3 regions of the Citrobacter braakii genome follow, and region 1 is predicted to be linked to each of the others. Evidence: predicted binding sites of a transcription regulator. Region 1 holds the regulator's gene; each other region holds the start of a gene.
The links. Region 1 encodes LexA, which represses DNA repair genes until DNA is damaged. Its sites were predicted from a motif close to TNCTGTATGTACATACAGNA; they were not measured.
Positions count from the first base shown of each region.

Region 2: a site for LexA is predicted at 4,248-4,267, ahead of sbmC (DNA gyrase inhibitor SbmC). Genes of this name have one in related genera too.
Region 3: a site for LexA is predicted at 6,893-6,912, ahead of rmuC (DNA recombination protein RmuC). Genes of this name have one in related genera too.

Region 1 covers NZ_CP045771.1:625,887-636,583, reverse strand. Annotated here, with positions in the region: gene malK (maltose/maltodextrin ABC transporter ATP-binding protein MalK) at 1-617, shown strand, start outside; gene GFC06_RS02910 (maltoporin) at 794-2,152, shown strand; gene malM (maltose operon protein MalM) at 2,266-3,213, shown strand; gene ubiC (chorismate lyase) at 3,394-3,891, shown strand; gene ubiA (4-hydroxybenzoate octaprenyltransferase) at 3,905-4,777, shown strand; gene plsB (glycerol-3-phosphate 1-O-acyltransferase PlsB) at 4,838-7,258, opposite strand; gene GFC06_RS02885 (diacylglycerol kinase) at 7,430-7,798, shown strand; gene lexA (transcriptional repressor LexA) at 7,908-8,516, shown strand; gene dinF (MATE family efflux transporter DinF) at 8,651-9,970, shown strand; gene GFC06_RS02870 (CsbD family protein) at 10,106-10,315, shown strand; gene zur (zinc uptake transcriptional repressor Zur) at 10,364-10,697, opposite strand, start outside.
Region 2 covers NZ_CP045771.1:2,847,807-2,858,503, forward strand. Annotated here, with positions in the region: gene phsA (thiosulfate reductase PhsA) at 1-1,492, shown strand, start outside; gene phsB (thiosulfate reductase electron transport protein PhsB) at 1,507-2,085, shown strand; gene phsC (thiosulfate reductase cytochrome B subunit) at 2,082-2,849, shown strand; gene dacD (serine-type D-Ala-D-Ala carboxypeptidase DacD) at 2,988-4,160, shown strand; gene sbmC (DNA gyrase inhibitor SbmC) at 4,284-4,751, shown strand; gene GFC06_RS13145 (FUSC family protein) at 4,838-5,896, shown strand; gene GFC06_RS13150 (DUF496 family protein) at 6,135-6,470, shown strand; gene GFC06_RS13155 (GHMP family kinase ATP-binding protein) at 6,511-7,377, opposite strand; gene GFC06_RS13160 (acetate/propionate family kinase) at 7,470-8,684, opposite strand; gene pduV (propanediol utilization protein PduV) at 8,669-9,121, opposite strand; gene pduU (propanediol utilization microcompartment protein PduU) at 9,126-9,476, opposite strand; gene pduT (propanediol utilization microcompartment protein PduT) at 9,476-10,030, opposite strand; gene pduS (cobalamin reductase PduS) at 10,033-10,697, opposite strand, start outside.
Region 3 covers NZ_CP045771.1:873,634-884,330, reverse strand. Annotated here, with positions in the region: gene yigL (sugar/pyridoxal phosphate phosphatase YigL) at 1-563, shown strand, start outside; gene GFC06_RS04030 (carboxylate/amino acid/amine transporter) at 644-1,543, shown strand; gene metR (HTH-type transcriptional regulator MetR) at 1,431-2,384, opposite strand; gene metE (5-methyltetrahydropteroyltriglutamate--homocysteine S-methyltransferase) at 2,619-4,880, shown strand; gene GFC06_RS04015 (dienelactone hydrolase family protein) at 4,983-5,789, opposite strand; gene udp (uridine phosphorylase) at 6,055-6,816, shown strand; gene rmuC (DNA recombination protein RmuC) at 6,957-8,387, shown strand; gene ubiE (bifunctional demethylmenaquinone methyltransferase/2-methoxy-6-polyprenyl-1,4-benzoquinol methylase UbiE) at 8,482-9,237, shown strand; gene ubiJ (ubiquinone biosynthesis protein UbiJ) at 9,251-9,856, shown strand; gene ubiB (ubiquinone biosynthesis regulatory protein kinase UbiB) at 9,853-10,697, shown strand, end outside.

The DNA of each region.
Region 1 (10,697 bases):
ACGCCGCTCTGCGTGTGCAAATGCGTATTGAAATCTCCCGCCTGCATAAACGTCTGGGCCGCACGATGATTTACGTCACCCACGATCAGGTCGAAGCGATGACGCTGGCCGACAAAATTGTGGTGCTGGATGCTGGTCGCGTGGCGCAGGTCGGCAAACCGCTGGAGCTATACCACTATCCGGCTGACCGCTTTGTGGCGGGCTTTATTGGTTCGCCGAAGATGAACTTCCTGCCGGTGAAAGTCACCGGGACGGCCATCGATCAGGTGCAGGTTGAACTGCCCAACCGCCAGCAAATATGGCTACCAGTGGACAGCCATGCGGTACAGGTTGGTGCCAACATGTCTTTAGGTATCCGCCCGGAACATCTGCTGCCCAGCGATATCGCCGATGTCACCCTCGAAGGTGAAGTGCAGGTGGTCGAGCAGCTTGGTCACGAAACTCAAATTCATATCCAGATCCCCGCCATCCGTCAAAACCTGGTTTACCGCCAGAACGACGTGGTGTTGGTAGAAGAGGGTGCCACATTCGCCATCGGCCTGCCGCCAGAGCGTTGCCATCTGTTCCGTGAGGATGGCACTGCATGTCGTCGGTTGCATCAAGAGCCGGGCGTTTAAGGTCCCCATAAAAAACGAAACGCAAAGCCATTCGAAGCTACATCGAGGCGGCAAGTAAATGAATCCCCGGGAGTGTACAAAGAGTACGCGACTGGGGTGAAAGAACGCAGCCAACAAAGAGGCAGCCCGAAGGGGGACGCGTTTAAAGAAAAGCAATGATCTCAGGAGATAGAACGATGATTACTCTGCGCAAACTCCCTCTGGCGGTTGCTGTAGCAGCAGGCATTATGTCTGTTCAGGCAATGGCTGTAGATTTCCACGGTTACGCTCGTTCCGGTATTGGCTGGACAGGGAGTGGCGGTGAACAACAGTGTTTCCAGGCAACCGGTGCACAAAGTAAATACCGTCTCGGTAACGAATGTGAAACCTATGCGGAAATCAAATTAGGTCAGGAAGTGTGGAAAGAAGGCGATAAGAGCTTCTACTTCGACACCAACGTTGCTTACTCCGTCGCACAGCAGAATGACTGGGAAGGCACAGACCCGGCATTCCGTGAAGCAAACGTGCAGGGTAAAAACCTGATCGAATGGCTGCCAGGCTCCACTATCTGGGCCGGTAAGCGCTTCTACCAGCGTCATGACGTACACATGATCGACTTCTACTACTGGGATATTTCAGGTCCTGGCGCCGGTATTGAAAACATCGATCTGGGCTTCGGTAAACTGTCTTTGGCAGCGAGCCGTTCACAGGAAGCGGGTGGTTCATACGCTTTCAGCAGCCAGAATATCTATGATCGTACCAAAGACACCGCGAACGATGTCTTTGACGTTCGTTTAGCGCAGTTGGCAACTAACCCGGATGGGATGTTGGAACTGGGCGTTGACTATGGTCGCGCGAATACCACCGATGATTACAGGCTGGCGGACGGCGCATCTAAAGATGGTTGGATGTTCACCGCTGAACATACCCAGAGCATGCTGAAGGGCTACAACAAGTTTGTCGTTCAGTACGCCACAGATTCCATGACCACCCAGGGCAAAGGCCTGAACCAGGGTTCTTATGGTTCTTCCACTACGACCATTGAAGATCCCGTTACTGGCGTTAAAACCAACTATGCCAACAACGTTGTGAATAACAACGGTAGCCTGTTCCGCGTGCTGGACCACGGTGCAATCTCCCTGGGCGACAAGTGGGACCTGATGTACGTCGGTATGTACCAGAACCTCGACATGGATAACGACCTGGGGACCGAATGGTACACCGTCGGTATTCGCCCGATGTATAAATGGACGCCAATCATGAGCACCCTGCTGGAAGTCGGTTACGACAACGTCAAATCTCAGCAGACCAGCGATCGCAACAGCCAGTACAAAATCACCCTGGCCCAACAATGGCAGGCGGGTGACAGCATCTGGTCTCGTCCGGCAATCCGCGTCTTCGCAACCTATGCAAAATGGGATGAAGAGTGGGGTTACATCAAAAATGGTAACGACGTAACCAAATTCGCAGCGGCAACGAACTCTGGCCTCAGCACAACCAGCCGTGGCGACAACGATGAGTGGTCCTTCGGTGCCCAGATGGAAATCTGGTGGTAATTCAGCACTAACCTGACGTAAAGACCGAAAGAGGGGCGCAAGCCCCTCTTGATTACGGTTTAGCGCGCTATTGCCTGGCTACCGCTGAACCCATGCTATCTGAGGTGATAACAATGAAAATGAAGAAAAGTCTCGTTGCCCTTTGTTTATCTGCAGGGTTATTTGCCAGCGCTCCTGGCATCAGCCTGGCCGATGTGAATATTGTTCCGCAGAACACCACCGCGGCCCCATCTATTCCCACTGCGGCGCTGCAGCAGTTAACCTGGACGCCTGTTGATCAATCCAAAACCCAGTCTTCGCCGCTTGCGACAGCGGGTCAGCGTCTGGATGTCGCCGGTATTACTGGCCCGGTCGCTGCGTATAGCGTCCCGGCGAATATTGGCGAGCTCACCCTGACGCTGTCCAGTGAAGTGAATAAACAAACCAGCGTATTTGCGCCAAACGTATTAATTCTTGACCAAAACATGACGCCATCTGCGTTCTTCCCCAGCAGCTATTTTACCTACCAGGAGCCCGGCGTGATGAGTGCCGATCGTCTGGAAGGGGTAATGCGTCTGACGCCAGCGCTGGGTCAGCAAAAACTCTATGTTTTGGTCTTTACCACTGATAAAGATCTCCAGCAGACCACAACCCTGCTTGACCCGGCAAAAGCCTATGCCAAGGGCGTAGGTAACGCTATTCCGGATATTCCAGACCCGATCGCCCGTCATACCACCGACGGTTTACTGAAACTGAAAGTCAAAACCAGCTCCTCCTCCAGTGTTCTGGTCGGGCCGCTGTTTGGTTCATCCGGCCCTGGTCCTGTCACGGTGGGCAATACCGCCGCACCTGCGGTGACCTATGCGGCTCCGGCAGCAGCCGTTGCTGCTCCAGCGCCACAACCGGTGAAGAAAAGTGAGCCGATGCTGAACGACACGGAAAGTTATTTTAACCAGGGCATTAAGGATGCCGTTGCGAAAGGCGATGTCGATAAAGCGCTGAAGCTGCTTGATGAAGCTGAGCGTCTGGGATCCAAATCTGCCCGATCCACCTTTATCAGCAGTGTAAAAGGCAAGGGGTAAACATCGCCCCGCATTGTTGATTTTGCAACAACTGGTGCGTCTCCTGGCGCACCTTTTTTTATCCTTCGGTGCTAATTGTTACACTTATGTTGCTCTGGCGATCACTTAATTGTGTTTGCTCACCCCGTAATGCATTTTCTGCGATACAATGCCTTCAAGTTATAAATCGGAGAGTAAGGCATGCCACACCCTGCGTTAACGCAACTGCGTGCGCTGCGTTATTTTGATGCGATCCCGGCGCTGGACGCCCAACTGCTCGACTGGTTGTTACTGGAAGATTCCATGACTAAACGTTTTGAGCAGCAGGGAAAACAGGTCACCGTAACGTTGATTCGCGAAGCATTCGTTGGGCAAAATGAGGTGCCTGAAGAGCTGCCGCTGCTGCCTAAAGAGTCCCGTTATTGGTTACGTGAAATCCTGTTATGCGCGGATGGTGAACCCTGGCTTGCCGGGCGGACCGTGGTGCCTGAATCAACCTTGTGCGGCCCTGAGCTGGCCTTACAAAATCTGGGGAAAACCCCGCTCGGACGTTACCTGTTTACATCATCGACATTGACCCGAGATTTTATTGAGATTGGCCGCGATGCAGCGCTGTGGGGGCGCCGTTCCCGCCTGCGGCTGAGCGGTAAGCCGCTGATGCTTACCGAGCTTTTTCTACCTGCATCGCCGTTGTACTGAGAGGAAGATAAAGATGGAGTGGAGTCTGACGCAGAATAAGCTGCTGGCATTTCACCGCTTGATGCGTACGGATAAGCCAATCGGTGCCTTACTGCTGCTCTGGCCTACGCTGTGGGCATTGTGGGTGGCAACCCCAGGCATGCCGCAATTGTGGATCCTGGCGGTTTTTGTTGCTGGCGTTTGGTTAATGCGCGCTGCCGGCTGCGTGGTGAATGATTATGCCGACAGGAAATTTGACGGACACGTTAAACGCACCGCAAATCGCCCGCTGCCGAGCGGGGCCGTCACTGAAAAAGAGGCCCGAACGCTGTTCGTCGTATTGGTACTGCTGGCCTTCCTGCTGGTTTTGACGCTCAACACGATGACCATTTTGTTGTCCGTTGCGGCGTTAGCGCTGGCGTGGGTTTACCCGTTCATGAAACGCTATACGCACCTGCCGCAGGTGGTGCTGGGGGCGGCGTTTGGCTGGTCGATCCCGATGGCGTTCGCCGCCGTGAGCGAGTCCGTACCGCTGAGCTGCTGGCTGATGTTCCTTGCCAATATTCTCTGGGCGGTGGCCTACGACACCCAATATGCGATGGTTGACCGCGATGATGACCTGAAGATCGGCATTAAATCGACCGCGATTCTGTTCGGTCAAAACGACAAGCTGATCATTGGTATCCTGCAGGTGGGCGTACTGGTGCTGATGGCGCTGGTGGGTTGGCTAAACGGGCTGGGACTGGGTTATTACTGGTCTCTGCTGGTGGCCGGCGCGCTGTTTGTATATCAGCAGAAACTGATCGTCAATCGCGAGCGTGATGCCTGTTTTAAAGCGTTTATGAACAATAACTACGTCGGTCTGGTGCTGTTCTTAGGGCTGGCGATGAGCTACTGGCATTTTTGAGTTTGGCTTAGCCTGCAAAATAAAAAACCGGTCATTTCATTTCGACCGGTTTTTTTATGCTTACTCGCCCTGTGTGGCACTCTCGATGGTCAGACGCACATCTGACGTGACCAGTTCGGCCAACATCTGATAGATCTTCATCGTCTCTTCCGGTTCGGCATCTCCGGTATCGCTGATGAATCCCTCGTCACGCAGCGTCAGCACCAGAGAGCTGAACACGGCTTTATCGAAGAATTCCGGCGCGTTAATGCCGTGCAGTACGGAGAGGCGTTGCGCCACGGTGCGGCTCTCTTTCTCCAGCGTGCCACGGTTGATAGACGGGTTCGCGCTCAGCAGCCAGAAGGTAATGGCGTAGCGTTGCAACGTCTCGCGAGCACCTGCCGCCAACAGCTGTAGCGTACGGGAGCGGGCCGGATTGATATGCAGTTCGTCATCGTTCAGGGCGATCAGTCCCTGGCGCTGCATTTCGCTGGCCAGTTCGTCAATCACTCCGGTGAGTTCATCACGCTCCCAACGTAAGAACAGCTCTGCTTTCAGCATCGGATACAGCGCATCAATATGCTGCTGTAGCGCGGCGCGTGAAATACGACGATGCTGAGTCACAATGGCTGCCATTAACGAAGGCAGAACCAGCATATGCGCAATGTTGTTGCGGTAATAGGTCATCAATACCGCCTGCTCGCGCGGCAGAATGATGATGTCACCGATGGTGTCTTTCTCGACCTCAAACTTATTCATCTGTAAGGCATGGTCGATCAATTCACTGGCGCTCTGCGCAGGAACCGTACAATCTGCCGCATACGGCACGTTGCGCAGCAGACTCAGATAGCAGTCGAGCTGTTCAGTCAGTTGCTCACGGGTCAGAGAGCGCTGGCGGGAGGCCAACAGCGCGGTACAGCACAGGTTCATGGCATTGGCCGCGCCTGCATTGTTAATGCGTACCATCAGATCGGCGGCAATGCTATTCACCGTCGGCGTCAGCCAGGCCGGACGGATGGACTCGATAGGATCGATCGATTCACGCCACTCCGGTACATGCTGGTTGAGGTAAGTCATCAATGGCATCGGTTCGCCAAAGTTGACATAACCCTGACCCAGATTACGCAGCTTGCTCAAGCCACGCAGCATTTGCGGCAAACTCTCTTTCTCTTTCGTCGCGCCACGCAGCTCTTTCGCGTACGTGCCCACTTCCATTACGTGCTCGTAGCCGATGTAGATGGGTACGAGGGTAATCGGACGCGTACCGCCGCGCAGCATCGCCTGAATGGTCATCGACAGCGTGCCGGTTTTCGGGTCGAGCAGACGCCCGGTACGTGAACGGCCTCCTTCGACAAAGTATTCAACCGAGTAGCCGCGGCTGAACAACTCGCCCAGGTATTCGCGGAAAACGGTGGAATAGAGCTTGTTGCCCTTGAAGGTACGACGAATAAAGAACGCGCCCAGACGACGGAAAATCGGACCTGCTGGCCAGAAGTTCAGGTTGATACCGGCAGCGATGTGCGGCGGAACCAGCCCCTGGTGGTACAGAACGTACGACAGCAGCATATAGTCCATATGGCTGCGGTGGCACGGAACATAGACGATTTCGTGCCCATCGTGCGCCAACTGACGTACACGCTCCGCATTGTGAACGTTAATCCCCTGATACAGACGGTTCCAGGTAAAGCCCAGAATACGGTCTGTCAGACGAATCATCTCGTAGGAGAAGTTGGCGGCAATCTCTTCCATCAGCGCAATGGCATTTTGCTGCGCTTTTTCGTGGGAGATTTTTTTACTGCGCGCTTCATCTTCTACCGCGCGAGCGATAGCTTTTGAGGCCAGCAGCTTATTGAACAGGTCCTGGCGGGCAGGGAGGCGCGGGCCGACTGCGGCCAGACGCTGACGAGCAAAGTGCATGCGCGCCACGCGAGCCAGCTTCTGAGCGATGATTTTATCCGTACCGTGTTCGTCCGCCATGCGACGCAGGGAGACCGATGGGGAGAAGCGGACAAAACTGTCGCGACCCAGCCAGGACACAGCAAAGAATTTCTGTACGCCGTTCAGCATGCGCAGCGGCGGATTGACCTCGCCTTTTTCACGCCCAGGCGCACGGCCAAACATCACCGAAACCGGCACCATTTGCACATCCAGGTCTGGATTGCTGCGATGCAAGTCGAGATAGTTATGGAACAGCTTAATGGACTCTTCTTTCGGCGTGTAATAGGTGAACACGCGCGGGCCGCCGTGAATAAACACGTAGCGCGGCAGCAGAGTTCCGTCTATCTCCAGCGGTTCCAGGGGATCCGGGAGATCGTGCACCAGACATTGGGCACGCAGCGTCAGCAAGTCTGCTTTTGAATTGTACGGTAGGACGTACATAATGGGACGCGAAGTATCGAGCCCCAATTCCGGGGCAGGTTCTGCCGGAATAGACTTGCTTTTTACCAGGACGCTTAATGGTAAATTCAGTAATTTGTAGTAAATTCGTGGCCAGCCGGACATAAACGATGTAAAGCCTCTGGTTAATAATGCAAATGCGCTGCAAGGATATCAGAAAGTTTAGTGAATTTCTGGTGTATCCGGTCATACTTCGCGCTGCTTTGCCACACCCTGAAACAAACGGGGTAACGTTACAATGACATTGACGCTAATAATGTAAAAAGGTTCTTTTTGATGGCCAATAATACCACTGGATTCACCCGAATTATCAAAGCTGCAGGCTATTCCTGGAAAGGTTTTCGCGCCGCATGGATCAATGAGGCGGCATTCCGCCAGGAAAGCGTTGCCGTACTGTTGGGCGTAGCCATCGCCTGCTGGCTGGACGTCGACGCCATTACCCGCGTGCTGTTGATTGGTTCCGTGATGCTGGTGATGATCGTTGAAATCCTCAACAGTGCGATTGAGGCGGTGGTTGACCGTATTGGCTCTGAGTATCACGAACTTTCCGGTCGGGCGAAAGATATGGGCTCGGCAGCGGTATTGCTGTCTATTTTTGTCGCTCTGATCACCTGGGGCATCCTGTTGTGGTCGCATTTGCGATAAAGATTCCACAACTGCATAAATCTCCTGTTTTTTGTGCAGTTTGCGGTTCCAAAATCACCTTTAGCTGTATATACTCACAGCATAACTGTATATACACCCAGGGGGCGGAATGAAAGCGTTAACGGCCAGGCAGCAAGAGGTGTTTGATCTCATTAGGGATCACATCAGCCAGACAGGTATGCCACCGACGCGTGCGGAGATCGCGCAGCGTTTGGGGTTCCGTTCCCCAAACGCCGCTGAAGAACACCTGAAAGCGCTTGCGCGTAAAGGCGTTCTTGAAATTGTATCCGGCGCATCGCGCGGTATTCGACTGCTGCAGGAAGAAGAAGAAGGGTTACCGCTTGTCGGACGCGTAGCGGCAGGCGAGCCACTGCTGGCGCAGCAGCACATCGAAGGCCACTATCAGGTCGATCCTTCACTGTTCAAACCGAACGCCGATTTTCTGCTGCGCGTTAGCGGTATGTCGATGAAAGACATCGGTATTATGGACGGTGATTTACTGGCTGTGCATAAAACTCAGGATGTGCGTAACGGTCAGGTTGTTGTTGCCCGTATCGACGACGAAGTCACCGTTAAGCGCCTGAAAAAGCAGGGCAACAAGGTTGAACTCCTGCCTGAAAACAGCGAATTTAAACCTATTGTTGTCGACCTGCGCGAGCAAAACTTCACTATTGAAGGGTTGGCGGTAGGCGTCATTCGTAACGGTGAATGGCTGTAATTTTCTGTTGATTACCTGTCGGCCGGATAAGACGTTTACGTCGCTATCCGGCAACTTGCCCGGTGGCGCTACGCTTACCGGGCCTACACAGCATCTTTTTTCAGTATATCTAACTTCTTCTCAGGCTCTCCTGTATGCCTTTCTTTACCTCTTCTGATAAAGCACTCTGGCACCTCGCCTTACCGATGATCTTCTCCAATATCACCGTTCCCCTGTTGGGACTGGTGGACACCGCGGTGATTGGTCATCTGGACAGTCCGGTCTATCTTGGCGGCGTTGCTGTTGGCGCCACGGCGACCAGCTTTCTCTTTATGCTGCTGCTTTTTTTGCGCATGAGTACCACCGGCCTTACCGCGCAGGCATTTGGCGCGAAAAATCCGCAGGCGCTGGCGCGCGCGTTGGTGCAGCCGCTATTGCTGGCGCTGGGCGCGGGGCTGCTTATCGCACTGTTCCGTACGCCGATTATCGATCTGGCTCTGCACATTGTCGGCGGAAGTGAGGCGGTACTGGAGCAGGCCCGACGTTTTCTGGAAATCCGCTGGTTAAGCGCACCCGCGTCGCTGGCGAATCTGGTGCTGCTCGGCTGGCTGCTTGGCGTTCAGTATGCGCGCGCGCCAGTTATCCTGTTGATTGTCGGAAATATTCTCAACATTGTGCTCGATTTATGGCTGGTAATGGGCCTGCATATGAACGTGCAGGGGGCGGCGTTGGCGACGGTGATTGCCGAATATGCCACGCTGCTGATTGGCCTGATGATGGTACGCAAAGTCCTGCATATGCGTGGAATTTCGCTGGCAATGTTGAAGCTGGCGTGGCGTGGCAACTTCCGTCGTTTACTGGCGCTCAACCGCGACATCATGCTGCGTTCGCTGCTGCTACAGCTCTGCTTTGGGGCCATTACGGTTCTGGGCGCGCGTTTGGGAGGCGACATCATCGCGGTTAACGCCGTTCTGATGACTCTGCTGACGTTTACCGCCTACGCGCTGGATGGATTTGCCTATGCTGTGGAAGCGCATTCGGGTCAGGCCTATGGGGCGAGGGATGGCAGCCAGTTGCTTGATGTCTGGCGGGCGGCCTGTCGACAGTCCGGTATTGTGGCTATTCTGTTTTCGCTGGTTTACGCCCTGTTTGGCGAGCAGATTGTTGCGCTGCTGACCTCGCTGCCGCAAATCCAACTGTTGGCCGATCGCTATCTTTTCTGGCAGGTGGTTTTGCCGCTGGTGGGAGTGTGGTGTTATCTGCTCGACGGTATGTTTATTGGAGCGACACGGGCTGCAGAAATGCGCAACAGTATGGCCGTTGCCGCAGCAGGGTTCGCATTAACGCTACTGGCTTTACCGTTGCTGGGAAATCATGGTTTGTGGCTGGCGTTAACCGTTTTTCTCGCGCTGCGTGGGCTTTCCCTGGCCTTTATCTGGCGGCGTCACTGGCGTAATGGAACCTGGTTTGCCTGAACGGATGGTTAAAAATTCCGAATAGTAAATAAAACCCAGAATCCCTGACTACACTTATTCTCACGTCCAGCAAAAACAGCATGTGTCTGGACATGGCACTCTCGCTATTCACAACCTAACGATGAGGACTTGATGATGAATAAAGACGAAGTCGGCGGTAACTGGAAGCAGTTTAAAGGTAAAGTGAAAGAGCAATGGGGCAAACTGACCGATGATGATATGACGGTCATTGAAGGTAAACGTGACCAACTGGTCGGTAAAGTCCAGGAGCGTTACGGTTACGCGAAAGATCAGGCGGAGAAAGAAGTGACCGATTGGGAAAAACGTAATGATTACCGCTGGTAATTAACCCTTCCCTCCTGAGAGTACAAGGATGTACGCTCTCCCACCCGCTTAACGCCCAACTTTCTTCTTCACCTGAATCGTATGGTCATGCTGGCATTCGCCAGGGTGACGACATGACTCAACCTCCACACAGGCCGGGCATAGTCCGTGGGCTTCAATAACGTTATGTCGCAGGGCAAAGCCCATTTTTGCTGCCAGCGTATGCATGATGTCTTCCACGCCTTCCGCGCACTCTTCTTTTACCACACCACAGCGGTCGCAAATGAACATTGCGGAACTGTGAGTTGGCTGATCGAACAGATGGCAAAGCACATAGCTGTTGGTGGATTCCACCTTGTGCACAAACCCTTGTTCCAGCAGAAAATCAAGCGCACGATACACG
Region 2 (10,697 bases), 2.2 Mb from region 1:
GTGTCACGTCATGATTAATGAACATCTGTATGACGCGGACTTCGTTGCGCGCTACACCACAGGGTTTGACCAACTGGCAGAAGCGGTACAAGAGACCACGCCGGAATGGGCGCAAAAGCAGGCTGATGTGCCTGCCGATGTTATTGTTCGGGTCACCCGCGAAATGGCCGCCTGTGCGCCTCATGCTATCGTCAGCCCTGGCCATCGCGCGACGTTTTCGCAAGAAGAAATTGATATGCGGCGTATGATTTTCACCCTCAATGCGCTGCTGGGAAATATTGAGCGTGAAGGCGGCTTGTACCAGAAAAAAGCCGCGGCGACCTACAATAAGCTGGCCGGAGAGAAGGTCGCTCCGGTGCTGGCAAAACCTGATGCCAAATTGCCCAAGCCAACGGCGCAGCGCATCGATTTGGTTGCCCCACAATTCAAGTACATCGCGGCGGGCGGCGGCGTGGTGCAAAGCATCATCGATGCCGTGTTAAACCAGACGCCGTATCCGGTGAAGGGATGGATTATGTCCCGCCACAATCCTTTCCAAACCGTGACCTGTCGGCCTGATCTGGTCAAAACCGTCGAACAACTCGATCTGGTGGTCAGTTGCGATGTCTATTTAAGCGAAAGCGCGGCATATGCCGATTATCTGTTACCCGAATGCACCTACCTTGAACGCGATGAAGAAGTCTCTGACATGTCGGGCCTGAATCCGGCCTATGCCCTGCGCCAGCAGGTTGTAGAGCCGATTGGGGATGCGCGTCCGAGCTGGCAAATCTGGAAAGAGCTGGCCGTGCAGTTAGGCCTTGGGCAGTTCTACCCCTGGCAGGATATGCAGACGCGGCAGCTGTACCAGCTTAATGGTGATCATGCGCTGTCCGCTGAACTGCGTCAGAAAGGATATCGGGAGTGGGGTGTTCCGCTTCTGCTGCGGGAACCTGAAGCAGTGCGTCAGTTTGTGGCGCGTTATCCGGGCGCGGTGGCGGTTGACGGCGACGGTACCTATGGCGAGCAACTGCGCTTTAAATCCCCGTCTGGAAAAATTGAACTCTACTCTGAAGAGCTGGAAGCACTTTTGCCTGGCTACGGTATTCCGCGCGCCCGCAATTTTGCCCTCAAAGGCGACAATGAACTCTATTTTATTCAGGGAAAAGTGGCGGTGCATACCAACGGCGCGACGCAATATGTACCGCTGCTGAGTGAGCTGATGTGGGATAACGCGGTGTGGATCCACCCACAAACGGCCCGTGAAAAAGGCATCAAAAACGGCGATGAGATTTGGCTGGAAAATGCGACCGGTAAGGAAAAAGGCAAAGCGCTGGTTACTGCCGGAATACGACCCGATACGCTGTTCGTTTATATGGGATTTGGCGCCAAGGCGGGAGCCAAAACCGCGGCGACGACGCACGGTATTCACTGCGGTAATTTGCTTCCGCATGTTACCAGTCCGGTTTCCGGTACGGTGGTGCACACCGCTGGCGTCACGCTTCGTCGGGCATGAGAAAGGAGAACATCATGAATCAATCAACAAACCCTTATGTCATGCTGCATGACGAGAAACGCTGTATTGGCTGTCAGGCGTGTACGGTTGCCTGCAAGGTACTGAATGACGTGCCGGAGGGATTTAGTCGCCTACAAGTGCAGATCCGTTCACCCGAACATGAACCCGAGGTGCTGTCCCACTTCCAGTTTGTTCGCGTTTCCTGTCAGCATTGTGAAGATGCGCCGTGCGTCAGCGTCTGTCCTACCGGCGCTTCATTTCGTGACGAAAATGGCATTGTGCAAGTGGATAAGTCTCGCTGTATTGGTTGTGACTACTGCGTCGCCGCTTGCCCGTTCCATGTCCGCTACCTCAACCCACAAACGGGGATTGCCGACAAATGTAACTTCTGCGCCGATACTCGCCTGGAGGTCGGACAATCGCCAGCCTGCGTTTCCGTTTGTCCGACGGATGCGCTGAAGTTTGGACGTCGCGATGACCCGGAAATTCAGCACTGGATTAATCAAAAAGAGGTTTATCGCCAGCAGGATACGCGTAGCGGTCCGGTAAGTGTCTATCGGCGTAAAGAGATCCATCAGGAGGGTAATGTATGAATTCTATCTGGGGAGCAGAGCTTAACTATGCGCCGGACTACTGGCCGCTGTGGCTCATTTATGCAGGCGTTATTATTGTGCTGATGATTGCGGGCCTGGTAACGCACGCGCTGTTACGTCGGATGCTGGCGCCCAAAACGGCAACCGGGGAAGAGCATCGGGACTACCTCTATTCGCTGGCGGTCCGCCGCTGGCACTGGGGTAATGCGCTGCTCTTTATCCTGCTTCTGCTGAGCGGCCTGTTTGGCCACTTTTCTGTCGGACCGGTGGCCTTAATGGTGCAGGTACATACTTGGTGTGGCTTCGCATTGCTGGCCTTCTGGATTGGCTTTGTGTTAATAAACGCAACCAGCGGCAACGGCTGCCATTATCGCGTGAAATTTAGCGGGTTGATATCACGCTGCCTGCTGCAAACACGCTTTTATCTGTATGGCATTATGAAAGGTGAGCCGCACCCGTTTGCCGCAACGGCAGAGGACAAATTTAACCCGCTGCAACAGCTGGCCTACCTGGCCATCATGTACGCACTGGTTCCACTACTGATCATCACCGGGTTGCTATGTCTCTACCCACAGGTGGTAGGGGCGGGGCCGGTGATGCTGGTGCTGCATATGGCGTTAGCGATTGTGGGCTTACTGTTCATCTGCGCGCATATTTACCTGTGCACGCTGGGTGACACGCCAGGGCAAATTTTTCGCAGTATGATCGATGGTTATCACCGCCATCGCAGTCATCACGCAGAGACCGCGCCGCGTAAAGGGTAGTTCCGGCGAGATTTGTCTCTGAAACCCTTTCCTAATAGCAAGAAAATGTGCCTTATGTCACATTTTCTTGCAATTTATCCATGTTTCTTCGACAGAACTTCCGTAAAAAGAACGGCTATTTCTCCCTTTCCTGAGGACATGCTGTTGAAACGCCGTTTGTTTATTGCCGCTTCACTATTAACGATGAGTTTTTCGCCCGCCTGGGCGAGCGATGCCGTGAGCTTCGCCCCACAACCTCCTGCGATTACTGCCGGGGCATGGGTGTTAATGGATTACACCACGGGCCAAATCCTGACAGCCGGTAATGAACACCAGCAGCGCAATCCTGCCAGCCTGACGAAACTGATGACTGGCTATGTTGTCGATCGCGCAATTGACAGCAAGCGTATTAGTCCGACAGATATTGTGACCGTCGGGCGCGATGCCTGGGCAAAAGATAATCCGGTATTTGTCGGTTCATCCTTGATGTTCCTGAAAGAAGGGGATCGCGTTTCGGTACGTGACCTCAGCCGTGGGTTAATTGTTGATTCCGGTAATGATGCCTGCGTGGCACTGGCGGATTACATCGCCGGAGGGCAGCCGCAGTTTGTCGCGATGATGAACAACTATGCGCAAAAACTGAACCTGCAGGACACCCATTTTGAAACGGTACATGGTCTGGATGCGCCGGGTCAGCATAGCTCCGCGTACGACCTGGCCGTGCTGTCCCGCGCTATCATCCACGGGGAACCGGATTTCTACCATATGTACAGTGAGAAAAGCCTTACCTGGAACGGCATCACACAGCAAAACCGTAACGGCTTGTTGTGGGATAAAACCATGAACGTAGATGGCCTGAAGACAGGGCATACGTCCGGTGCCGGGTTTAACCTGATTGCTTCCGCCGTCGATGGTCAGCGCCGCCTGATTGCGGTGGTGATGGGCGCGGAGAGTGCTAAAGGGCGCGAAGATCAGGCACGTAAACTGCTGCAATGGGGGCAACACAACTTCGATACAGTGCAGGTTTTGCGTAGCGGTAAGCAGGTTGGCACTGAACGGATCTGGTATGGCGATAAAGAAAAAATCAGCCTCGGAACCGAGCAGGATTTCTGGATGGCCCTGCCTAAAGCAGAAGTCCCTAACATCAAAGCAAAATATGTCCTTGATAAGAAAGAGCTGGTTGCTCCCATCGCTGCGCATCAACGTGTGGGGGAGATTGAACTCTACGATCGGGATAAGCTGGTGGCACATTGGCCTCTGGTTACGCTGGAATCCGTCGGCGAAGGCGGCGTTTTCTCGCGCCTGAGCGACTATTTCCACCACAAGGCGTAGTTTTTCCTGATGCGTCTGACTGGCAAGAGTGCGAATCTGCTCACATAATAATCACTATTTCCTTGTGGCCGACATAGCCAGAAATTACACTGTATATAAATACAGTGTAACGGTGGAGGTTGTATGGAGTACGAGATAAAGCTGGTCGATAAACGCATGATTGCCGGTTTCCATATGGTTGGACCGTGGGAACAAACGGTGAAGCAGGGGTTTGAGCAATTAATGAAGTGGGTCGACGGAAAACAGATTGTGCCGTTGGAATGGATTGCTGTTTATTACGACAACCCTGATGTTGTTCCTGCGGAAAAACTGCGCTGTGATACCGTGGTTTCTGTGCCTGAAGGTTTTGAAATCCAGGAAAACAGCGAAGGGGTGATCCTCACCGAACTGGCGGGTGGCGACTATGCTGTCGCCGTTGCGCGCGTTGAGAATCACGATTTTGCGAAGCCTTGGTATCAGTTCTTCGAGCGCCTGTTGCAGGATACGACTTATGCGATAGCCGCTAAACCCTGCTTTGAAGTTTATATGAACAATGGCATGGAGGACGGTTACTGGGACATTGAAATGTACGTGCCAGTGCAGACGAAGTAACTGTTTGGGGTGTAAATCAGGATGATCTTTTCACGCTAAAAACAGGTACAATTCGCTTCTTTGCTATTCCCTGACGGAGTGCATGAGTGCGTGCAGACAAATCGCTGAGTCCTTTTGAAATTCGTTTGTATCGTCATTATCGTGTGGTGCATGGTATTCGCATTGCGCTGGCGTTTCTCCTTACTTTTCTGTTGGTACGCCTGTTAAACATTCCCGAAGGTACATGGCCTCTGATCACGCTGGTGGTGATCATGGGGCCAATATCTTTTTGGGGTAACGTTGTTCCCAGGGCCTTTGAACGTATAGGCGGCACGATCCTGGGCTCGGTCCTGGGACTGGTTGCCCTGCGTCTGGAACTCTTCTCGCTGCCGTTAATGCTGATATGGTGCGCGGTAGCGATGTTTCTCTGCGGCTGGCTGGCGCTGGGTAAAAGGCCGTATCAGGCGCTGCTGATTGGCATAACGCTTGCCGTGGTCGTGGGTGCGCCTGCCGGAGATATGAATACCGCGTTATGGCGCGGCGGTGATGTTATTCTGGGGTCGTTATTGGCGATGCTGTTTACCGGCATCTGGCCGCAGCGGGCATTTATACACTGGCGTATCCAACTGGCGCATTGTGTCACGGGGTACAATCGGGTGTATCAGGCCGCGCTATCCCCCAATCTGCTCGAGCAACCGCGGCTGGAGAAGCATTTACAACAACTGTTGAGCGACGTTGTCAAAATGCGTGGGCTCATCGCTCCTGCCAGCAAGGAAACCCGTATTCAAAAATCGATCTTTGAGGCTATTCAGACGGTGAATCGCAATCTGGTCTGCATGCTCGAGCTGCAAATTAATGCGCTGTGGGCCAGCCGTACCAGCCACTTTGTCATGTTGAATGCGCATACGCTGCGTGAAACTCAGCTCAGGACCCAGCAGGCACTACTGACAATAACCCACGCCTTGTATGAAGGTAATCCGCAGCCGGTGCTTGCCAATACGGAAAAGCTCAATGACACCGTGGCAGAGCTGCGTCAGCTTATTGCTGAGCATAAAGGCGATAATGTCGCAGAAACGCCCATTCACGGCTACGTTTGGTTGAACATGGAGATGGCTCGACAGCTGGAGTTACTGTCACATTTAATCTGTCGCGCACTGCGCAAATAAAGAGCAGATGAGGGGATTGGTTCTACTGCTGCTTCGATTCAGCAAAGATTAGAGGTATGATACTGAAAAAGGCTAAAACCATTGGTAACTGCAATGGCTTTACCCTCGATAACTCAGGTTTCAACCATGCATTGTCGATGCAGATGCAACTTGAAGTATGGCGGGCATGAAAGTAATGTTGACCCACTTTAGCCGTTGTTTTAACGAATCCGAATCTCACATTATCAGGGGTGTAAAAATGGAAACTACCAAGCCTTCTTTCCAGGACGTGCTGGAATTTGTTCGTCTGTTCCGTCGTAAAAACAAACTGCAACGTGAAATCCAGGACGTTGAGAAAAAGATCCGTGACAACCAGAAACGCGTTCTGCTGTTGGACAACCTGAGCGACTACATCAAGCCTGGTATGAGCGTGGAAGCGATTCAGGGCATCATTGCCAGCATGAAAAGCGATTATGAAGATCGTGTTGATGACTACATCATCAAAAACGCCGAGATCTCTAAAGAACGCCGCGATATCTCTAAAAAGCTGAAAGCCATGGGCGAAGTGAAAAACGGCGAAGCGAAAGCCGAGTAACGATTTTATGCTTGTCCGGGTCGCTGCCGTGCGGCGACCCTTATTGCAGTTCGACCCCGCCCGTTACCATGCGTAACAAATGCTGTTCTGGCCAGTGAATCGTAAGTTTTTTCTGCGTCAGCATCCATTTAATGTAATCCACATCATGACGATTTCTGTCCAGCATCAGTCCGACTACGCTGCCGCTGTGCGCGACGTTGACGCCGTATAAATCACATTCTTCCACCAGTGCTAATAGTGAATCAAAATCTGGCTTTGGTAACAGCAGTTGGCTGGCGATTGCGCTAAGCGTAGCCGCTTCTCCCAACCGGTAAGGATTTTGGCTAATACAGGCTTCCTGTACTTTTTCCCATGCCCGTTGGAGGGCCGCAGCTCCCGCCTGCAAGCCGGAATGACGTGGAATACGGTGATAATCCGCGGTACGCAATGTTTCAGGGCTTTCGAGAACCAGCAGATCGAGTTGAGGCTGAGCTTCACAACCAATTTGCGTGGAGGCGTTGTTATGATCGAAAAGAGTAAGCTTACGAAAAACGGTGCTGTCGGTCGGCTCCAGCGAAACGCAAAGCTGTGCCAGTGTTGGCTCGTCCAGCTGATGGCCCAGATAATGCGCCGCGGCGATGGCCGTGGCGGCAATATCCGCAGTGCTGCTGGCCATTCCTTTCGCGATGGGAATGGTTGATTGAACATCTATCCGGATATCCTGACTGAGATGCGCCGGGTACTGCCAGTGCTGTAATAACCTGTCAACCATTGCCCGAGAAAGTGGACGTTCATCTGTCAGCGGTGAGCCTGAAGTAACCTCAACGGTGCTATACCATTCGACTGGGCAGGAGACCAGTTTCTCACTGCCCAGAATCCAGCCCTGGATAAGTTCTCCGCACGATGCGGGACATTGCGCAACAGCCACGTCTTCACCTTTGTGTTCAGCAATCCTCGGGGCATAGTGTCATGGCGATCGCGCTATTACCATGATTTGCCGCAATTTGCGGTGCGGCAATATCAGGCGGGAATGCCCAATGTCACAGTTTCTGATATCGCTAAACGCATAACGTCCTGGGCTATCATCAGCTCTTCATTGGTATTAATCACCGCCACTTTAACTACCGCATTTTCCGTCTGAATAAAGGTGGCGTTACGCTGATTTTTTTCTTCATCAACGGCCAGACCTAAGAAATTCAGGTTGTGGCAAATCGCGGCGCGAGCACGCGCTGAATTTTCACCAATTCCCCCGGTAAACACCAGCGCATCCAGACCGCCCATCTGCATAATATAGCTGCCAATAGTGGCGCGAATCCGCTCGGCAAAAAGCGTCAATGCCAGTGCTGCCTGGTGATTGCCCGTATCTGCGGCATGTTCAACATCCCGGTAGTCGGGTGAAACACCAGAAACTCCGAGTAATCCGGACTCATTGTTGAGCAATTGGTTGAGCTGCTGCGCGGTTTTTCCTTCACGCAGGGCAATCCACGGCAGAATGGATGGATCAATATCGCCACTTCGCGTGCCCATCATTACGCCAGACTGCGGCGTAAAACCCATGGAGGTATTTACCGAGTGTCCGCCTTTGATAGCGCAGATGCTGCTGCCGTTGCCCAGATGACAACAAACAACCCGCAGGGCGCTGAGCGGCACGCCCAGCTTTTCAGCAAGTTGAGCGCTGACATACTTGTGGCTGGTACCATGAAAACCATAACGACGAATACCGAGCTCTGAGTAGTAGCGCCAGGGCAGGGGATAGATGAAAGACGGCTCATCAAGGGTCTGATGAAAAGCCGTGTCAAAAACCGCAACGGCTGGCGTTTTCGGCAGTAGCTGGCGAAATACCGCAATCCCCAACGCATTAACCGGGTTATGAAGCGGTGCCAGTTCCGCAAGGCGTTCGATTTCCGCCAGCGTTTCATCGGTTACTCGTGCGGAATCTTTGAAGGATTCTCCACCGTGTGCGACGCGATGGCCAACGCCGTCGATCTCTTCCAGACTGCTGATAATATTGTGGCTGAGCAGTTTTTCCAGTAGCAGCGTTACTGCTTCACGGTGATCGGCTACGGGCAAAGTCTCCTGCCATTTTTGCGCTGGTGCTTTTAGGGTGACCTGCGCATCAGACATACCGATACGTTCGATCAGTCCCTGGCAAATCATTTCACCCTGCGGCATCGCCAGAAGCTGAAACTTAAGCGAGGAACTGCCTGCATTAATGGCCATTATTTTGTGAGACATGAAGGTTCCTTTGCATTCAGAAAAATGAACATCTCATCGACCCCGGTATTCTCCAGCGCGCTGGTGACAAATACTTGTTGCGCGCCAGCCTGAACTAGCCAACTCTCCACGAGAGAAATACGCTGCGGGCTGGCTAAATCGGCTTTGGTGACGAGGCCGATAACGGGTCGGTTCATCGGACCAGTAAAACCTGGAGAAAAAGGTGACCACGGCGCGTCAGCATTGAGAACCAGCGCGATGATGTCTGCTTCACAGGCGCTGGCCAGCAGCGCGCTGTACAGGCAGCGGTTTTCGAGATACTCACCCGGTGTGTCTATCGTTGTGGGAGACCAGACAATGGCCTGGGTCTTCTGATAGTGAAGCGCCTCTCCCCGCATGCACTGCGTGAGTGACGTTTTACCGCACTGGCTGGGGCCAATTAGCATTATGCGTTTCATGAGATTATGTCCGGGTGATGGGACAGGCGGTAAAACGCATCATTTCGCCCAGCGTCCGGGTTACCTGTTTCAGCGCGTACTCAACGGCGGAAACATCGCCCGTCAGCACCACTGCGCCGGTAAAACGGTCGAGAAAACCAATCTCTACCGCCCCGGATTTCGTGGCGATATCACAGGCGATGATTGAGGCTTCGCTGGGGGTAATCGTCAGAATACCGATTGCGGAAACCGACTCTGGTAATCCCAGTTTCTTGAACAAATCTTTACCCGGATTAGCGATAAGATGCGCCAGCGTAACCTGCTTGCCAGGAACATATTCCTGAATCATACGATCCGTGGTGGGTTGTCTTTCCATTATCCCTCCACCATCTGTCGCCACATGCTTTCATGCGGACGAGGGATGACCGAACGGTAAACCAACAGACCTTTTTCACCTGCACTTTCACTGGCAACTGTCACTGCGTTATTCACATCAGACACATCGCCAGCGACAACCATGTAGCACTTGCCGCCAATACCAAATGCCATATGGACGCGTACCAGCGTGACATTGGAGGCTTTAACCGCACGGTCGGCGGCACAGATGCAGGCCGCAACGCTCCATGTTTCAACAATGCCCACGGCCTGACGCTTATCCACGCTGTTAAGTCCACTGATCGCAGGAAGTACGCTGGCGTGAATGTTGGGTAGTACCAGACTATCAACGAGCATATCGCCAGCAAGAGAAGTTCCGGTGGCGATCGCCTGTTGTACTGCGCCTACGTCACCACCGAGCATGAGCAGAAATTTACCCGGGCAGATGGTCTTGCTGACCAGTAAATTAACATTCGCGCTTTTTAACATGGCATCGCCAGCTTCCATTCCTTTGGCAATGCTGGTGAGTTCTAAAATCCCTATAGCCTGAGACATGATTAACCTCTTATTACCGTGATGGATTGCTCAGTAATTTCGCTGACAATACCGTCAATACTGGCGTGGACAGGTGCGCCTAATGCACCGGACGGCACATCGGCAACGCATTGACCGCGAACAACGTGTTCGCCCTGCTGTACACATGGGATCGCGCTGGCACCAATATGCTGGCGTAGCAACAGCGTCGTTTTATCCGTGGGATAATCAGTCTCAGCCAGTGGCGCATCGTGATACCAGTCGCTAAGGCCCAGTTTGGTAATAAGGCGCTTCACCGGAATAAGCCGATACTTCGCCATTTCATCCTCAGGATTTAACGGCCCTTCATAACGATGGTTGAGCGCCCGTAGCTCGCGTTTAAGCATGCGGTTGATTCGCATCGGTGAAATCCCAACCGGACAGGCTACGCTTTCACATACATTGCATTCTGAACAGGTCAGGGCCGTGAGCAGTAACTGCGGTGTGGCCGCCTGCTGATAATTAACCGCGCGAACCAGCAGGTGCGGTGATAATTTATGGCCGATCAAATGTCTTGGGCACAAATCCGTACACAAACGACACTGCTCGCAAACGGTTTTTGCGACGGAAAGCACGGTGCGTTCATCCTGCATCCGCCGCTGAATCAACGCATGAGACTTTGGTAAAACCAGCAGTCCCCCGGTGGTCT
Region 3 (10,697 bases), 250 kb from region 1:
CGCATAACCTGGATCGCGACATTGCCAGCGACCTGTTTGGCGTAGTGAATGCAAACCCGGACATCGTGACCAACGTTTATCGTGATGATGAGTGGTTTATGAACCGCCATCGCCCGGACGAAATGCGCTTCTTCAAAGAAGCAGTGTTTAACTATTCACTGTTTGAACCTGCGCTACTGGAGCCGGAAGGCGTGAGTAAGGTGTTTTTCACCACCGATTCTCACGAAAGGCTGCTGCCGCTGGAACAGGCGATTAACGCTCGATGGGGCGACCGCGTCAACGTCAGTTTCTCTACGCTTACCTGCCTTGAAGTCATGGCTGGCGGCGTATCGAAAGGTCATGCGCTTGAAGCGGTAGCGAAAGCGATGGGCTACAGCCTGAAAGATTGCATCGCTTTTGGCGACGGAATGAACGATGCGGAAATGCTCTCCATGGCAGGGAAAGGCTGCATTATGGGCAACGCTCACCAGCGCCTGAAGGATCTGCATCCGGAACTGGAAGTCATTGGTCTTAATGCCGACGATGCCGTGCCGCATTATCTGCGTGAGCTGTTTTTGCAGTAATGTTTTTGTTCGTTAGTTGACCAGATGTCAACTTAAAACTTCGCTACAATGGGTGTACCTTTTGTTAAGAGACATCCATTGTGGCGTTACTCATCATTACCACAATTCTGTGGGCCTTTTCCTTTAGCCTGTTTGGCGAGTACCTTGCCGGTCATGTCGATAGCTATTTTGCGGTGCTGGTGCGCGTTGGGCTGGCGGCGCTGGTGTTCCTGCCGTTTTTACGTACCCGTGGGCATAGCGTAAAAACCATCGCGCTGTATATGCTGGTGGGCGCCATGCAGCTTGGCATTATGTATATGCTGAGTTTTCACGCCTATCTGTACCTGACGGTTTCAGAACTGCTGCTCTTTACCGTGCTGACGCCGCTCTACATTACGCTGATTTATGACCTGATGAGCGGACGTCGTCTGCGCTGGAGCTACGCCTTCAGTGCGTTGCTGGCGGTGATTGGTGCGGGGATCATTCGTTACGATCAGGTGACCAGCCACTTCTGGACCGGCCTGCTGCTGGTGCAGTTGTCCAATATCAGCTTTGCCATTGGCATGGTGGGCTACAAGCGTCTGATGGAAACGCGGCCAATGCCGCAGCACAACGCCTTTGCCTGGTTTTATATGGGGGCCTTTATGGTGGCGGTCGTGGCCTGGTTCATGCTGGGGAATGCGCAGAAAATGCCTGCAACCACGCTACAGTGGGGAATTCTGGTCTTTCTTGGCGTGGCAGCGTCCGGCATTGGTTACTTTATGTGGAACTACGGCGCGACCCAGGTGGATGCGGGTACGCTGGGCATCATGAACAATATGCATGTGCCGGCCGGGCTGCTGGTTAACCTGGCTATCTGGCATCAACAGCCTCACTGGCCAAGCTTCATCATTGGTGCGGCTGTGATAGTGGCTTCACTGTGGGTACATCGAAAGTGGGTCGTTCCGCACTCCGTACAAACGGCAGGTGATCGCAGGCGTGATTCCGCGCTGAGCGAATAAACGCTTCCGTGACCGGCTGTCGCTGCTCGCCATCGCGCACGGCGGCGTACAGCCGACTCCACAATCCATCACCCAGGGTTTTGGTCACCACCAGGCCCTGGCGTTCAAAACTCTCCACCACCCAGTGTGGTAAAGCTGCAATACCCATTCTGGCTGCAACCATCTGAATCAGCAGCAGGGTGTTATCCACGCTCTTCAGCGACGGACTAACGCCCGCAGGCTGCAAGAAATGCCGCCAGACATCCAGTCGACTCCGTTGCACCGGGTAAATAAGCAGCGTCTCACTGGCTAAATCCTCCGGCGTGATCTGCGTCTTGCTGGCCAGCGGATGGTCCGGCGCCAGTACCAGGCGGACTTCAAAATCGAACATCGGCGAGTAGTGCAGTCCGCTACGCGGCAGAATGTCGGATGTCAGCACCAGATCCAGCTCATCCTGTTGTAGCGCTGGTTGCGGATCGAACGTCACGCCGGATTTAAAGTCCATCTCCACCTGCGGCCAGTTGGCACGAAAATTCTCCAGCGCGGGCGTCAGCCATTGAATACAGCTATGGCATTCAATAGCGATCCGCAGCCGGGTTTGCTGCGGTTCGTTGCAGGCCTGCAGCGCACGACCAATTTGCGGCAACACCTGATTTGCTAACTGCAGCAAAATTTCGCCTTGCGGCGTAAAGCGCAGAGGCTGGCTTTTACGGATAAAAAGTCGAAAGCCAAGGCGCTGTTCCAGATCGCTGAACTGGTGAGAGAGGGCGGATTGGGTCTGATGCAACGTCGCCGCTGCGGCCGCCAGCGAACCACTATTCCGCAACGCCTGGAGCGTTTTCAGGTGTTTAATCTCGATCATGAAAGTCCTTCACTTCGGCATGAACAAATTGCGCTTGAGGAATATACAGTAACTGTCAATTATGGATGTGTAAACATCTGGATGGCTAAAATCCTTCGTCTTTTAAATTTATGGTGCGTTGGCTGTATTTTTCCACCCCGGTCACTTACTTCAGTAAGCTCCTGGGATGAATAAACTTGCCACCTTCCCTAAATTAAAAATCAATAGGATTTACATATAATTAGAGGAAGAAAAATGACAATACTTAATCACACCCTCGGTTTCCCTCGCGTTGGCCTGCGTCGCGAGCTGAAAAAAGCGCAAGAAAGCTACTGGGCGGGAAATTCTTCCCGTGAAGATTTGCTAACCGTTGGCCGCGAGCTGCGTGCCCGTCATTGGGATCAGCAGAAGCAGGCGGGCGTTGACCTGCTGCCGGTGGGCGATTTTGCCTGGTACGATCACGTGCTGACCACCAGCCTGCTGCTCGGCAACGTTCCGGCTCGTCATCAAAATAAAGACGGCTCGGTCGATATCGATACCTTATTCCGCATTGGCCGTGGCCGCGCACCAACCGGAGAGCCCGCGGCGGCAGCAGAAATGACCAAATGGTTTAACACCAACTATCACTACATGGTGCCAGAGTTCACCAAAGGTCAGCAGTTCAAACTGACCTGGACCCAACTGCTGGATGAAGTGGATGAAGCGTTGGCGCTCGGTCACAAGGTGAAACCTGTGCTGCTGGGACCGGTAACTTACCTGTGGCTGGGGAAAGTGAAGGGCGAACAGTTTGACCGCCTGAGTCTGTTGAACGATATTCTGCCGGTTTACCAGCAGGTGCTGGCTGAGCTGGCGAAACGCGGTATTGAGTGGGTGCAAATTGATGAACCGGCTCTGGTGCTGGAGCTGCCTCAGGTTTGGCTGAACGCCTTCAAACCGGCGTATGACGCGCTGACGGGTCAGGTGAAGCTGCTGCTGACCACCTACTTCGAAGGCGTAACGCCAAATCTGGATACCATTACCGCGCTGCCGGTGCAGGGGCTGCACGTTGACTTCGTGCACGGTAAAGATGATGTGGCCGAGCTGCACAAGCGTCTGCCTGCCGACTGGTTGCTGTCAGCGGGGCTGGTTAACGGTCGCAACGTCTGGCGTGCCGATCTCAGCGAAAAATACGCGCAAATTAAAGATATCGTCGGGAAACGTGACCTGTGGGTAGCTTCTTCCTGCTCCTTGCTGCACAGCCCAATCGATCTCAGCGTGGAAACTCGCCTTGATGCAGAAGTGAAGAGCTGGTTTGCCTTCGCCCTACAAAAATGCGGCGAGCTGGCGCTGCTGCGTGATGCGTTGAACAGCGGTGATACGGCGGCAATTGTGGCGTGGAGCGCACCGATCCAGGCTCGTCGTCACTCTACCCGCGTACACAACGCCGCAGTGGAAAAACGTCTGGCGGCGATCACCGCCCAGGACAGCCAACGTGCCAACGCTTACCCGGTTCGCGCCGAAGCGCAGCGTGCCCGCTTTAATCTGCCGGCATGGCCGACTACCACTATCGGTTCATTCCCGCAAACCACGGAAATTCGCGGCCTGCGTCTGGACTTCAAAAAGGGCAATCTGGATGCCGGTAACTACCGCACCGGTATCGCGGAACATATCAAACAGGCGATTGTTGAACAGGAACGTCTGGGGCTTGACGTGCTGGTGCACGGTGAAGCCGAACGTAACGACATGGTGGAATATTTTGGCGAGCACCTGGACGGATTCGTCTTTACCCAGAATGGTTGGGTGCAGAGCTACGGCTCTCGCTGCGTGAAGCCGCCGGTGGTCATTGGCGATGTCAGCCGCCCGGAAGCGATCACCGTGGAGTGGGCGAAGTATGCCCAGTCGCTGACCGACAAACCGGTAAAAGGCATGTTGACCGGTCCGGTGACCATTCTCTGCTGGTCATTCCCGCGTGAAGACGTGACGCGTGAAACCATCGCTAAGCAGATTGCGCTGGCGCTGCGTGATGAGGTAGCGGATCTGGAAGCGGCGGGTATTGGCATTATCCAGATTGACGAACCGGCACTGCGCGAAGGTCTGCCACTGCGCCGCAGCGACTGGGCGGCGTATCTGGAGTGGGGCGTGGAAGCCTTCCGCATTAACGCGGCGGTGGCGAAGGATGAAACCCAGATCCACACCCACATGTGTTACTGCGAGTTCAACGACATCATGGACTCCATTGCGGCGCTGGACGCGGACGTGATCACCATTGAGACTTCACGCTCTGATATGGAGTTGCTGGAATCGTTTGAAGAGTTTGACTATCCGAACGAAATCGGGCCGGGCGTATACGATATTCACTCGCCGAACGTCCCGAGCGTGGAGTGGATTGAAGCCCTGCTGAAGAAAGCCGAGCAGCGTATTCCGGCCGAGCGTCTGTGGGTCAACCCGGACTGCGGCCTGAAAACGCGCGGCTGGCCGGAAACCCGCGCCGCGCTGGCGAACATGGTCAAAGCCGCGCAGAACCTGCGTCAGGCGTAATTCCGTGCCGGTGGCCGGGAAGCGCAAGCGCTTACCCGGCTTACAGGAAATAGCAAGAGTTGTAGGCCCGGTAAGGTGTAGTCGCCGCCGGGCAATTAACGTTTATTTCTTCCCGCCGTATTGTGTGAACCACTCCAGCATTCTCAGCCAGCCATCTTTCGCGGACTCTTCGTGATAGCTCGGACGATAATCGGCGTTAAAGGCATGTCCGGCATCCGGATAGACCACGATTTCCGCTTTTGCATTGGCGGCGCGCAGCGCCTGACGCATTGTTTCAACGGTATCTTGCGGAATACTGGTGTCCTGGCCGCCATAAAGTCCCAGAACGGGGGCGTTAAGATCGGTCGCGATATCAACAGGATGTTTCGGTGAGTTGAGGGTTTTATCGCCCACCAGTTTGCCATACCACGCTACCGCCGCTTTTAACTGCGGATTATGAGCTGCATACAGCCAGGTGATGCGTCCACCCCAGCAAAATCCGGTGATCATCAACTGGTGGGCATCTCCTCCGTTACGAGAAGCCCAACTGGCGACGTGATCCAGATCGGCCAATACCTGAGAGTCAGGCACTTTGGCGACAAGGCTGCTGAGCAACGTGGGGATATCGGCAAAGTCATTGGGATCGCCTTCACGAAAATAGAGCTCTGGTGCGATAGCCAGATACCCTTCCAGAGCCAGACGGCGGCAAACGTCACGAATGTGTTCATGAATGCCAAAAATCTCCTGCACGACAATGACCACAGGCAGCGGGCCATCGGACTGTTTTGGTCGTGCGTGATACGCTGGCATATCATCGCCTTGTGAAGGTATGGACGTTACACCGGCGATAATGGCGTTATCCGGAGTGTGAACCGTGGTAGACGTCGGTGGAGATACAGCAGGTGCAAAGCCAGATTGTCGTGTTGTCATGGTATTCTCCGTACCCTTAAATATTCAGCCAAAAAGCGCATTGTTAACTATAGACACATGCAACGAACCACATTGCCTTAAACGGTCTATCTTTTGTGCAGGGCTTCCTTACATCGCATCATTTATGTGATTCAAGTCACTATTTTATGGTAATGGAATGCAATTGATTTACATCATAGTGATGACTGTCACGAAAATATGTTCATGCCTTCGGTAAAGTGTGTTTTTGCTTCTTCTGACAAAACCGATTCACAGAGGAGTTTTTATGTCTAAGTCTGATGTTTTTCATCTCGGCCTCACTAAGAACGATTTACAAGGGGCTCAGCTCGCTATCGTCCCTGGCGACCCGGAGCGTGTGGAAAAGATCGCCGCGCTGATGGATAAGCCGGTTAAGCTGGCATCTCATCGCGAGTTCACTACCTGGCGTGCTGAGCTGGATGGTAAAGCCGTGATCGTGTGCTCTACCGGTATCGGCGGTCCGTCAACCTCTATTGCCGTAGAAGAACTGGCACAGCTGGGCATTCGTACCTTCCTGCGTATCGGTACGACTGGCGCCATTCAGCCACATATCAACGTAGGTGATGTACTGGTCACCACAGCATCTGTCCGTCTGGACGGTGCAAGCCTGCACTTCGCGCCAATGGAATTCCCGGCCGTCGCGGACTTCGAGTGCACCACCGCGCTGGTGGAAGCGGCGAAATCTATCGGCGCCACCACCCACGTAGGCGTTACCGCGTCTTCTGATACCTTCTATCCGGGCCAGGAGCGTTATGACACCTTCTCTGGTCGCGTAGTGAGCCGTTTCAAAGGCTCAATGGAAGAGTGGCAGTCTATGGGTGTCATGAACTACGAAATGGAATCTGCTACGCTGCTCACCATGTGCGCAAGCCAGGGTCTGCGTGCCGGTATGGTCGCGGGTGTTATCGTGAACCGTACTCAGCAAGAGATCCCTAATGCGGAAACGATGAAACAAACAGAAAGCCACGCGGTGAAAATCGTGGTGGAAGCTGCGCGTCGTTTACTGTAATTCTCCCGTCTATTCAAAAAGGCCGACGCGTTCGGCCTTTTTATTTTGCGTAGTGCCTCGCAGGAAATTCCTTTTAAACTGGACGTTTATACAGCACAATTCTATTTTGTGCGGGTAAGTCGTTGCTGTAAGGGGGCGTTGTGGATATTTCAATTATGATGAGTGCCGTGCTGGCGTTAGCCGCAGGGCTGCTGGTGGGGTGGCTAGCAACAAAAGCGCACGCCGATCGGATCCGTGCTGACCTCATCGAAGAACGACGCGAACTGGATATTGCGCTAAGCGCCGCCCGCCAGCAGCTCTCACAGGAAGCCCACTGGCGCGATGAGTGCGAACTACTCAATAACGAATTGCGCAGTCTGCACAGCATCAACACCTCTCTGGAAGCCGATCTTCGAGAAGTCACTACCCGACTGGAAGCGACGCAGCAGCATGCGGAAGATAAAATCCGCCAGATGATCAACAGCGAACAGCGTCTGAGCGAACAATTTGAAAATCTGGCGAACCGTATTTTCGAGCACAGCAACCGTCGTGTAGATGAGCAAAATCGCCAAAGCCTGAACAGCCTGCTTACACCGCTTCGCGAACAACTGGACGGTTTTCGACGCCAGGTTCAGGATAGCTTTGGTAAAGAGGCGCAAGAACGCCATACTCTGGCGCACGAAATTCGTAATCTGCAGCAACTGAACGTGCAGATGGCGCAGGAAGCGGTAAACCTGACGCGGGCATTAAAAGGCGATAACAAAACGCAGGGCAACTGGGGCGAGGTCGTACTCACCCGGGTGCTTGAGGCTTCCGGTCTGCGCGAAGGCTATGAATACGAAACCCAGGTCAGCATTGAGAACGACGCCCGTTCGCGGATGCAGCCAGATGTCATCGTCCGGTTACCGCAGGGCAAAGATGTGGTGATCGACGCGAAAATGACGCTGGTCGCCTATGAACGCTATTTTAATGCTGAAGATGAATACACCCGCGAGAGCGCGTTGCAGGAGCACATCGCCTCGGTACGAAACCATATCCGTCTGCTGGGGCGCAAAGACTATCAGCAACTTCCTGGGCTGCGCACACTTGACTATGTGCTGATGTTTATCCCCGTTGAACCTGCTTTTTTACTGGCGCTCGATAGACAGCCCGAACTGATTACTGAAGCACTTAAAAATAACATTATGCTGGTTAGCCCTACCACGTTGTTGGTGGCATTGCGCACGATTGCCAACTTGTGGCGCTACGAGCATCAGAGTCGTAATGCGCAACAGATCGCCGATCGGGCCAGCAAACTTTATGACAAGATGCGATTGTTTGTGGATGATATGTCGGCAATTGGCCAAAGCCTGGATAAAGCTCAGGATAACTACCGACAGGCGATGAAAAAACTCTCTTCAGGCCGTGGAAACGTCCTGTCGCAGGCAGAAGCGTTTCGCAGTTTAGGCGTGGAAATTAAGCGCGAGATTAATCCTGAACTGGCTGAACAAGCCACTACGCAGGATGAAGAGTACCGCTTGCGCTCGGTCCCTGAGACGCAGCAGGATGAACCTTACCCTGATGATGAAGCGGTAAACCAGCAATCAAACTAGTCCGTTTGGGGTAGTTGAACCGGGCAGAAGGGTAGGGCAAATTGGCCCAATCTGTTACACTTCTTGAACATTTTTTGGATGAGCAGGCACTGAGATGGTGGATAATTCACAAGAAACGACGCACTTTGGCTTTCAGACCGTCGCTAAAGAGCAGAAAGCTGACATGGTGGCCCACGTTTTTCATTCTGTGGCGTCTAAATATGACGTTATGAATGACTTAATGTCATTTGGCATTCATCGTTTGTGGAAGCGCTTCACCATTGACTGCAGTGGCGTGCGTCGCGGGCAAACCGTTCTCGATTTGGCGGGCGGTACGGGCGATCTGACGGCGAAATTCTCTCGCATGGTTGGCGAAACTGGCAAAGTTGTGCTGGCGGATATCAACGACTCAATGCTCAAAATGGGTCGCGAAAAGCTGCGTAATATCGGCGTCGTGGGTAACGTTGAGTACGTTCAGGCGAATGCGGAAGCATTACCTTTCCCAGACAACACGTTTGACTGCATCACCATCTCTTTCGGTCTGCGCAACGTAACGGATAAAGATAAAGCATTACGATCTATGTATCGCGTGTTGAAGCCGGGCGGACGTCTACTGGTGCTGGAGTTCTCCAAGCCGATTATCGAACCGCTGAGCAAAGCCTACGACGCATACTCTTTCCACGTTTTGCCGCGCATTGGTTCTATGGTGGCAAGCGATGCAGACAGTTATCGCTATTTGGCGGAGTCCATCCGCATGCATCCCGATCAGGACACCTTAAAAGCAATGATGCAAGATGCCGGGTTCGAAAGCGTTGATTACTACAACCTGACGGCAGGTGTCGTGGCGCTGCATCGTGGTTACAAGTTCTGACAGGAGATTGGGGATGCCTTTAAAACCCTTAGTGACCGCCGGCGTTGAAAATTTGCTTAACACCTTTCTGTATCGTTCTCCTGCGCTCAAGTCAGCCAGAACGCGTTTACAGGGCAAAGTGCTGCGTGTTGAGCTCAAAGGATTTTCAACACCGTTAGTGCTGGTGTTTAGTGAGCGCCAGGTCGATGTGCTGGGGGCATGGGAAGGCGAAGCCGATTGCACCGTAATCACACATGCCAGCGTGTTACCGAAATTACGCGACCGGCAGCAACTCACCACGCTTATCCGCAGTGGTGAGCTGGAGGTTCAGGGCGATATCCAGGTGGTACAGAATTTTGTCGCGTTGGCCGATCTGGCGGAGTTTGATCCCGCAGAACTGTTAGCACCTTATACCGGCGATATCGTCGCGGAAGGGGTCAGCAAAGTTTTGCGTGGTGGAGCGAAGTTCCTGTGCCACAACATTCAACGCCAGCAGCGCTATGTTGCCGAAGCGATCACCGAAGAGTGGCGTATGGCTCCAGGTCCGCTTGAGGTTGCATGGTTTGCAGAAGAAACGGCAGCCGTTGAGCGTGCGGTCGAATCTCTGGCCAAACGGCTGGAAAAACTGGAGGCCAAATGACGCCAGGTGAAGTACGGCGCCTTTATTTCATCATTCGCACTTTTTTAAGCTACGGTCTTGATGAACTCATCCCCAAAATGCGTATCACGCTGCCGCTCCGGTTGTGGCGTTACACGCTGTTCTGGATGCCCAACCGACATAAAGACAAACCGCTGGGAGAACGGCTGAGACTGGCTTTACAGGAGCTCGGCCCGGTGTGGATCAAGTTCGGGCAAATGCTCTCTACCCGCCGTGATCTTTTCCCGCCGCACATCGCCGATCAGCTAGCGCTATTGCAGGATCGGGTAGCCCCATTCGATGGGCAAAGAGCGAAAGAACAAATCGAAGAGGCGATGGGGGGGCTGCCCGTCGAGGAATGGTTTGATGATTTTGAGATCACACCGCTGGCATCTGCGTCTATTGCTCAGGTTCACACCGCGCGACTGAAATCGAATGGGAAAGAGGTGGTGATCAAAGTTATCCGCCCGGACATACTGCCGGTAATTAAAGCGGATTTAAAACTGATCTACCGCCTTGCTCGTTGGGTACCTCGCCTGATGCCAGACGGTCGCCGCCTGCGACCAACAGAAGTGGTCCGTGAATATGAAAAAACGTTGATTGATGAGCTGAATCTGCTGCGCGAGTCGGCGAACGCGATTCAGCTGCGACGTAATTTTGAAGACAGCCCAATGCTGTACATCCCGGAAGTGTACTCTGACTATTGCAGTCAGAACATGATGGTGATGGAGCGCATTTACGGTATTCCCGTTTCAGATGTCACCTCGCTTGAGAAGAACGGCACCAATATGAAGCTGCTGGCTGAACGCGGTGTTCAGGTCTTCTTTACTCAGGTATTCCGCGA